2 regions of the Paenibacillus sp. GCM10023250 genome follow, and region 2 is predicted to be linked to the other one. Evidence: riboswitches for the same ligand, from Rfam matches in the RefSeq annotation. Region 2 holds a riboswitch; the other holds the start of a gene.
The links. Region 2 has a riboswitch for S-adenosylmethionine ahead of metA (homoserine O-acetyltransferase MetA). Riboswitches for the same ligand answer to the same signal wherever they lie in the genome.
Positions count from the first base shown of each region.

Region 1: linked by a shared signal. The riboswitch ahead of ACFPB1_RS02805 (hypothetical protein) and the one ahead of metA (homoserine O-acetyltransferase MetA) in region 2 are both predicted to bind S-adenosylmethionine.

Region 1 covers NZ_JBHSHY010000001.1:614,483-618,905, reverse strand. Annotated here, with positions in the region: gene ACFPB1_RS02810 (ABC transporter ATP-binding protein) at 1-1,044, opposite strand, end outside; SAM riboswitch class I at 1,776-1,904, shown strand; gene ACFPB1_RS02805 (hypothetical protein) at 2,008-2,523, shown strand; gene ACFPB1_RS02800 (hypothetical protein) at 2,706-3,878, shown strand; gene ACFPB1_RS02795 (mandelate racemase/muconate lactonizing enzyme family protein) at 3,999-4,423, shown strand, end outside.
Region 2 covers NZ_JBHSHY010000006.1:104,965-109,387, reverse strand. Annotated here, with positions in the region: gene ACFPB1_RS07940 (trans-sulfuration enzyme family protein) at 1-492, opposite strand, end outside; gene ACFPB1_RS07935 (PLP-dependent transferase) at 496-1,656, opposite strand; gene metA (homoserine O-acetyltransferase MetA) at 1,699-2,616, opposite strand; SAM riboswitch class I at 2,711-2,818, opposite strand; gene corA (magnesium/cobalt transporter CorA) at 3,321-4,256, shown strand; gene ACFPB1_RS07920 (metal-dependent hydrolase) at 4,361-4,423, opposite strand, start outside.

The sequences.
Region 1 (4,423 bases), on a different contig from region 2:
GGCGACGTTGGACAGCTGGTTCTGGCTCATGATCTCCACCGCCTCGGACAGGAGGGAGCCGCTGCGAACGACATAACGCACGGGCTTCATGACGTCAGCCACCGTAATGTTCTCCTCCCCGTAATGCTCCAGCACGTTATAGATCGACACGACGCCTTGGAGCTGCTTCCGCCGGTCGATGATGTAGAGCGTATCGACCTTGCGCCGTTCCATGATCGAGATGGCTTCGGCTAATCCCTTGTTGGGGTACGCGGTGACGGGCTGAGTCACCATGACCTCGTTGACGGTCGGGCTCTCGTAGACGTGGTCCTCTTGCTGCAGCCGCTTCTGGCCGATGAAGGATTCCACGAATTCATTGGCGGGGTACCGCAGAATCCGCTCCGGCGTATCGCTCTGGACGACCTCGCCGCTCTTCATGAGGATGATGCGGTCCGCGATCTTGAGCGCTTCGTCCATGTCGTGCGTGACGAAGATAATGGTCTTGTGCAGCTCCTGCTGCAGCCGGACGATCTCGTCCTGCAGCTGCTCGCGGCTGATCGGGTCGAGCGCGCTGAACGGCTCGTCCATCAGGATGATGTCCGGATCCGCCGCGAACGCGCGAATGACACCGATGCGCTGCTGCTGGCCGCCGCTGAGCTCGGACGGATAGCGGTCGCGGTACGTGGACGGCTCCAGTCCCACCAGATTGAGCAGCTCGTCGACGCGCTGCTCGATGCGGGCGGCCGGCCATTTCTTCAAGCGTGGCACGACGCCTACGTTTCGGCCGATCGTCATATGGGGGAATAATCCGATGCTTTGAATGACATAACCGATGCCTCGGCGCAGCTCGACCGGATCGATCTCGCGCGTATCTTTGCCTTTGATCAGAATCGAGCCGCTCGTCGGCGAGACGAGGTGGTTGATCATCTTCATCGTCGTCGATTTCCCGCAGCCGCTCGGGCCGATCAGCACCGTGAGCTCGCCCTGTTTGAATTCAAGGTTAATATTTTTTAACGCTTGATAGCCGTCCGGGTAAACCTTGTTGACATTGTTCATGACAATCATGCAGGTATCCATCCTTTTCGACATACTATTTCCAATGTTCTCTATTTCATCCAAGCGACGAATGGAAATTGGTTTATGGCAAGGGGAGGGGGAGACGATCTTTCAGACTTAACCGCTTGACGAGCCGTTTAAACATGGAAAATCCTAACATGTGCCTGACCGCCAACTTAAACGCCAATATGAAAACAAGCTGCCGCGAGGAACGGCAGCTTGTTCGATCAACGCGATCGTGCGGAAATAAAAGCGGGCACAGGCTGCTGCGCCGGCGCGTCGCGCGTATGCGGCGATTATTGTCTCTTCATATCGCGCGAAGGGTGGATATTGGCGCGTGCCGCTCCGGTTTCTTCGGCCGAATCGTGCAAATCAATGGCGCATCCTGCGATGAGTTGTAAGCGAATTGTAATGAGAATGACATCCGATCTTTAGCTTGTCTTAAGGTGAAGAAGCTATACTGAAACTCGACCCCCTTTAGAATATAATCCTTAGGCCCGCAGCCCGTTGCTGCGGGTCCCTTTTTTTTCGGCGGGCGGCGTTCATCAGGCAGTTGGAACGCAGGCTGGCGCGCGAAACCCGTTAGACCGGCGCGGCTTGGGAGCACGCACGCCGTTCGAGCCCGGCCTCGTCAACCGGCCTTTCCCTTCATGCCCGCCGTCTCTTCTCGATCCGACTTAAAAGGACTTGACATCAAGGTGCTTTATAGTATTATTGTAACTAATTGAATACGGTGAACTTTCTTATCAAGAGCAGGCGGAGGGACTAGCCCGATGAAGCCCGGCAACCGACATACCTTTGGATTTAAAGGTATGCACGGTGCTAATTCTTGCGGAAACGCTGTGTAAGGCGATTCCGAGAGATAAGAGCGAGGATCTGACTTTGCCTGTTAATGACCTTTCTCTTACTCCGGAGAAGGTCATTTTTTGTTGTTATCACTTCATCAACCATGTCATAGGAGGGGCAGAAGACATGCCGATCATCGTTCCCGACCGCGTTACAAATAAGGAGACAGTTGAAGACGACCCGCGAGCGCGTGCGCTCTATGCTGAATTGCCGCGACTGAAGGAATCGGCGCGCGGGCTGGAATATTTGCGTCAGTGCAGGGTTACCCGAATCGAATGCTTTCTGTTCGATGACCAGCCCTTCGAACGGGAGTCGGATATCCGCGGGCTTATCGCGCTCTCCACGAATGCGGGAATCGTCGGTTGTCGGGAATTTGCGGTGCCGCGTTCCGGCCTGAAGGGCGATTTGGTCATGTGGGCTGCGCCGTTTCAGCGCTTGAAAGGCATGAACGTCCTGGAAAGCCTCCGCTTCCCGCAGCTGAAGTCGGAAACATGGGGCGCCGATCGGGCCGCGTTGATCGAATCCGCGTTAGCCGATATCCTCGACCAGGCCGCAGGGCGAGTAACGGACGGCCGCGAACGAAGGGACCTCGTGGATCGCGAAGGGCTATTCGGGCACGCGCAGGCTTACGTCACGTTTTAAGCTGGGCAGAAAGCAGCGGGCTTACCGAAGCTCGCGGCGCTGCCGCGGCGGAATTCCGCCGGCGCGGCCGAAGATCGACGGTCCTTAGGATAAGGCATCCGCATTAGGCAAATCCTGTGAAGGATAACTTAAGACAAGAGGAGCTTGACCGTCGAATCTAGCTCCCGATCAAGGAGGAGACCATGGATCCTATGCGTGACACGAGAACAGGCCTCCTGCTGGCGGTCCTTCTGTTCGGAGCCGCCTTTGGACCGAGCGGGATCAGCGCCGCGCCGGGCAACGAGCCGGGCAACGCGTCGGGCAACGAGCCGGGCAACGAGGCGATCTTGCGCGTAACGGCGGCGCCGAACGCGGCCCGAACGGCCGTCATGACGCTGGGCAGCCCGAACGCCGTGTCGCGGATGCTGAACGGCGGCGTTCGCGTCCGCACGCACTACCTCCCGGTCACGGATGCCTCCATGGCGTTGATCACGGGCGAGGGCAGGCAGACCTTCGCGGTGGATCGCAACGGCTACGTGTACGACCCCGTCAAGGGCGAGAAGATTCTGCTGCGGCGTACGGACCGGCTGCTGCTGAAGAAGCGGGTCGATCAGCTGCGCGGGTCGTATTACGGCCTGCTGCTCCCGTGGGACGAAGCCCAATCGCGCATACCGATGGCGTCGACGTTCGCGCTGACGGACGTGGAGACCGGCAAGACCTTCCGGGTCCAGCGCCGGGCGGGCAGCAGCCACGCGGATGTCCAGCCGCTGACGCGCGGGGACACCGAGATCATGAAGGACATCTACGGGGGCAAGTGGAGCTGGAAAAGAAGGGCTGTGCTCGTCGGGACCGGCGATACTGTGCTGGCCGCCTCGATGCACGGCATGCCGCATGGCGGGGACGGCATCCCGGACAACGGGTTTTCCGGCCATTTTTGCGTGCATTTCCTCGGCAGTACGACGCATAAGTCGCGGAGCGTCGATCCGGAACATCAGCTCATGGTCTATAAAGCGGCCGGCAAGCTTACCGATTACGTCGGGACCCTGAACCAGGACGAGCTGGCTGCCGCGTTCTTCAAAACGTTCAATCTCAAGGAAATCCCGGCGGCCAGAATGCTGTTCGTGGATCCGTACAACGAGACGTTCGAACAATTACTGTCGCAAATGGAACGGATCTCGTCCGACGGCAAGACGGGGAAGACCGCGTATGCCGCCGATGACAGTCTCGTCGCGGAACGTTCGCAGATCGTGAAGCTGTACGCGGCGGGCAGCCGGGTACGGCAAGCGAGACTGGTGCTCCGGCTCGTCCGGGGGACGCCCGCGGAACCGTGGAAGATCGAATCGCTCAGCATCAATCGATTTAATCCGCCATCATAAGCGGATTTTTTTGCTTTTGGAGAGGCGAATGGGGGAATTTCCGGGTTTTTGAAGGAGATTCCGTACAAATTCAGAATATATAGAATATATTCAACATTCGCTAGGCTAGGAGGCTAATTCGTGAAGATTACCGGCATGACCACGTTTCTATTCCCTTGGGGCAGTTTGTTCATCAAGTTGGATACGGACGAAGGGATCAGCGGCTGGGGGGAATGCTCGCCGATGGGCGGACATGTGCTGCAGGCTATGGCCGTCCATGCCTTGAAGCCGCATGTCATCGGCGGGAACCCGTTCGACGTCGAGGTGCTGTGGCAGAAAATGCTGCTCGCGCCATATAAGCTCGGCCCGTCCGGCGCGCAGTCGGAAGCGATATCGGGCATCGATCTGGCCATGTGGGATATCATCGGCAAAGCGACGAATAAACCGGTCTATCAGCTGCAAGGGGGACGCTTCCGGGACCGGGTGAACATTTATTACAGCTACGGCTGGGACGGGAAAGCGACCGTCGACGAGGTGGTCCGCATCATGAGCGAGCAAGTTGAAAA
Region 2 (4,423 bases):
GATCTTCAGCGTCGGGTTCGACGGCGTCTCCATGAAGACGGCCTTCGTGTTCGGCTTCAGCGCCGCCCGGACCGCTTCGAAATCCGTCATGTCCACGAACGTAGAATCGATGCCGAGCCGGTTCAGCACCGTGGTCAGCAGCCGGTAGGTGCCGCCGTACACGTCCTCCGTCACGATGACGTGGTCGCCGGCCGAGAACAGCAGGAACGCCGTCGAGATCGCGGCCATGCCGGAGGCGAAGGCGAACCCGCGGACGCCGCCTTCGAGCACCGTGATGTAGTCTTCCAGCGCTTGCCGCGTCGGATTGCCGGAACGGCTGTAATCATGGACCGGCGGGTTGAAAATATCGTGATGGTGGAACGTCGACGCCTGATAGATCGGCACGCTGGACGCGCCGGTATGCTCGTCGATTTCCGAGCCGAAATGGATCAGCTTCGTGGCGAATTGCGTCTCGGGCTTCTTGTTCGGTTCCCGCTCTTGTTGGTTCGACATGTCCTAGACCTCCCCGATTTCGCGTTTGGCCGCTTCGAACGCCTGCGCCAGATCCGCGATCAAGTCGTCCTGATGCTCGATACCGACGGAGAAGCGCAGCAGCCGGTCGTCGACGCCGATCCGCTCGCGAATCTCGAGCGGAATGTCCGCGTGCGTCTGCACCGCCGGATAAGTCATGAGCGACTCGACGCCGCCCAGGCTCTCGGCGAACGCGATCAGCTTGACGTGGCGCAAAATCGGCTCAACGTACGCCGCGTTCTTCAGGCGGAACGAGAAAATGCCGGTGTTGCCGGACGACTGCCGGCTCTGCGTCTCGTGCCCGGGGTGATGCGGAAGCGCCGGATAATACACCGCGTCGACCGCCTCGTGCGTCAGCAGCCAGTTCGCGATCGCCGTCGCGTTGGCTTGATGGCGCTCCATGCGCAGAGCGAGCGTCTTCATGCCGCGCATGAGCAGCCATGAATCCTGCGGCCCGAGCACCGCGCCGAGCGAGTTGTGCAGGAACGCCATTTGCTCGGACAGCTCCTTGCCCTTTGTTACAATGAGGCCGGCCAGCACGTCGTTATGGCCGCCGAGGTACTTCGTCGCGCTGTGCACGACGATATCGGCGCCGAGCTCGATCGGACGCTGGAAGAACGGCGTCAGCAGCGTGTTGTCGACGATGCTGAGCAGGTTCTTGGATTTCGCCCAAGCGCAGACGCGTTCGAGGTCAGTGATCATCATGAGCGGATTGGTCGGCGTCTCGATGAGAATCGCCTTCGTCGACGGCGTGACGAGCATGTTCAGCGCGTCGAGATCGTTCGTGTCCGCGTAGGAAGCGGTCACGCCATAACGGGACAGGATCCGCTGCAGCAGACGGTACGTGCCGCCGTACAGGTCGAGCGACACGAGCAGGTGGTCGCCCTGCCCGAACAGCGAAAATATCGTCGTCAACGCGGCCATGCCGCTGCTGCAGGCGAAGCCGGCGTCGCCGGACTCCAGCTCCGCCGCGGCTTCTTCCAAGACCGTGCGAGTCGGGCTCTTCGTGCGTGCATAGTCGAAGCCGGTGCTCTCTCCGAGGCGCGGGTGGCGGAAGGCGGTCGATTGGTACACCGGGAAGCTGACGGCTCCGGTAACGGGCTCTTTAATGGATCCAATTTGCGCGAGGCGGCTTTCGATTTTCATGGACTGCGGTCTCTCCCTCTCCGTAGCGTATTTAGATGAAGCTTAAATGCCTGCCCCCAGGTCGTAAGGGGTTTGCTGGTACACGTAGTAGTTGAGCCAGTTCGAGAACAGCAGGTTCGCGTGCGCGCGCCAGGTGGACAGCGGCAGCTTCGACGGATCGTCGTTCGGGTAGTAATTTTTCGGTATGGCGATGTCCATGCCCTTGGCCTGGTCGCGGTCGTATTCGGCTTTCAGCGACGTCGGATCGTACTCGGAATGGCCCGTCACGAAGATCTGGCGCCCGTTGCGGGAAGCGACGAGGTAGACGCCGGCTTCCGGCGAATGCGACAGAATGTCCAGATCGCCTACGCTCTCGATATCCTCGCGTCGCACTTCCGTATGGCGCGACTGGGGCACGAAGAACAACTCGTCGAAGCCTCTCATCAGCGGCACGTTGCGCTTCTCGATCCGATGCGGGAAGACGCCGAACATTTTCTCGGGCAGGTCATGCTTCGGCACGCCGTAGTGATGGTACAGGCCCGCCTGCGCAGCCCAACAGATATGGAACGTCGACGTGACTTTGCGCGCGGACCAATCCATGATATCTTTCAGTTCTTCCCAATAGTTGACGTCTTCAAAATCCATCGTCTCGACTGGCGCGCCTGTAATGATCATGCCGTCGAAATACAAATGCTTGATATCGTCGAACGTTTTGTAGAACGAGTCCAGATGCTGCGCGGAGGTGTTCTTCGACGTATGCGTCTTCGGATGGATCAGGACGACCTCGACCTGAAGCGGCGTGTTGCCGATAAGCCGCAGCAGCTGCGTCTCGGTCACTTCCTTGTTCGGCATCAGATTCAAAATGGCGATCCGCAGCGGGCGGATGTCCTGGTGATACGCGACGCTCTCGTCCATCACGAAGATATTCTCCTCCGAGAGGATGTCTTTCGCGGGCAATTGATCAGGTACTTTAATCGGCATGTCTAGTCACTCCAGTCGTGTATTTTCCCTGAGGAGCGCGGAACGAAAACAGCCCCTCTCCGCAGAGAGGGGCATCACTTTATCGTACATGCGCCTCTCATCTCTCAGAAACGTAACGTTTCCGCAAGAATTAGCACCGTGCGTTCGCACGCCGGTTGCCGGGCTTCATCGGGCTAGTCCCTCCGCCTGCTCTTGATAAGAAAGCTTGCTTATTTAATTGTGGAATCACGTTATGGAAATACTTTAATTCATTCCGCGGTTGCCGTCAAGGCAAACCCGCCGGAGCGGGCAAAAAACCTGTCACGGCGGGCTTTTCCCCGCATATGGTAAGACGTAGGGATGCGCGCCGCTTTTCTTCTTGTATGGAAAGACATTGTCGGAGTATACTAGACAAGGATTGCGCGAATGCGATCGAAATCGAACGTACGAAGGGGTGTTTGCGAATATGGAAGGCGACCCGAGGCCTGCGGACAACCGCATAGAATCCGCGCATTTCGCCGCGGTTCATGCGCGCGTCCGCATCGATTACCGGCTTGCAGGAACAGCAGCGTGTCCGCTTGCGCCCGTTCGATCCTATTCGTACCTCCCCGCTTTACATACAATGCGGTGAAGCGAATGGCCGACAGGCGTATTCGCTCACGCTTCCTTCCTCATGCCGGCATCCGGGAAACAAACAGCACTAGGGCAAGAGAGGAGGAGCGCGGATGAAAATCCGTCACGTAACGCAAGGCGTGTTCACGCCGGTCGAAGACATTATGACGGCGACGACCCCGCCTGCCGAAGGGTTCTATTGGATCGACGCGGGCGTTGACGATCTGGAAGTCCTGCAGCCGCTGTTCTCGCTGCACGATCTGGCGGTCGAGGACTGCTTGAGCGAAGAGGAGCAGCGTCCGAAAATCGAAATTCACGAAGGCCATTACTTCCTGGTCATCAACAGCATCCGGTTCGACGATGAAGAAATTTTCCTGCGGGCGCTTAACATTTTTTTGGGCCGCCATTATATCATTACCGTTACGAAGCAAAAAATCAACGAACTCCGCACGTTGAAGCCGATTCTGCTCGAGGAGCAGGTCAGCCGGCCCGACTATTTCCTGTATCATCTCGTCGACATCGTCGTCGACAATTACTTCCTCGTCGGGGACCGGATCGAGGTGCGCATCGAAAGTCTCGAGGAAGATATCCTCATGCATACGAAGAAATCGCATCTGAACGAAATCATCGGGCTCCGGTCCGAAATTCTGTGGCTGAAGAAGGTGCTCGGCCCGCAGAAGGAACTGATCGCGACGCTCAACAAAAAAGACCTGAAGCTGATCGACGACCAGCTGCAAAAATATTTCAGCGACATTTACGAGAACGCCGTCAAGATCGCCGAGACGTTCGAGACGTACCGCGATCTCATGGGCAACTTGCGCGAGGCCTATCAGTCCAGCCTGGCCAACCGCGCCAACGAAATCATGCGGGTGTTCACGGCGCTGACGACGATCTTCATGCCGCTCACGTTCCTGACCGGAATCTACGGCATGAACTTCGATTACATTCCGCTGCTTCATCTGCACGGCGGCTCATACGTCCTGCTGACGTTCATGCTGCTGCTCGGCTTCGGCATGTTCTTCATCTTCCGCAAGAAGGAATGGCTCTGACTGAATTGAATGGCTCTGAAGCGACAAAAAGCTCTCCGCGGACCAAGTCCTTGGAGAGCTTTTTCGTATGTGCGCGGGTCACCACCGTGCCCGCTTGGCGGATATTACAGCTTGCCGATCGGCAGCTTGAACGTCTTCTTCGTCAGCGGATACAGCCACTTGACGCC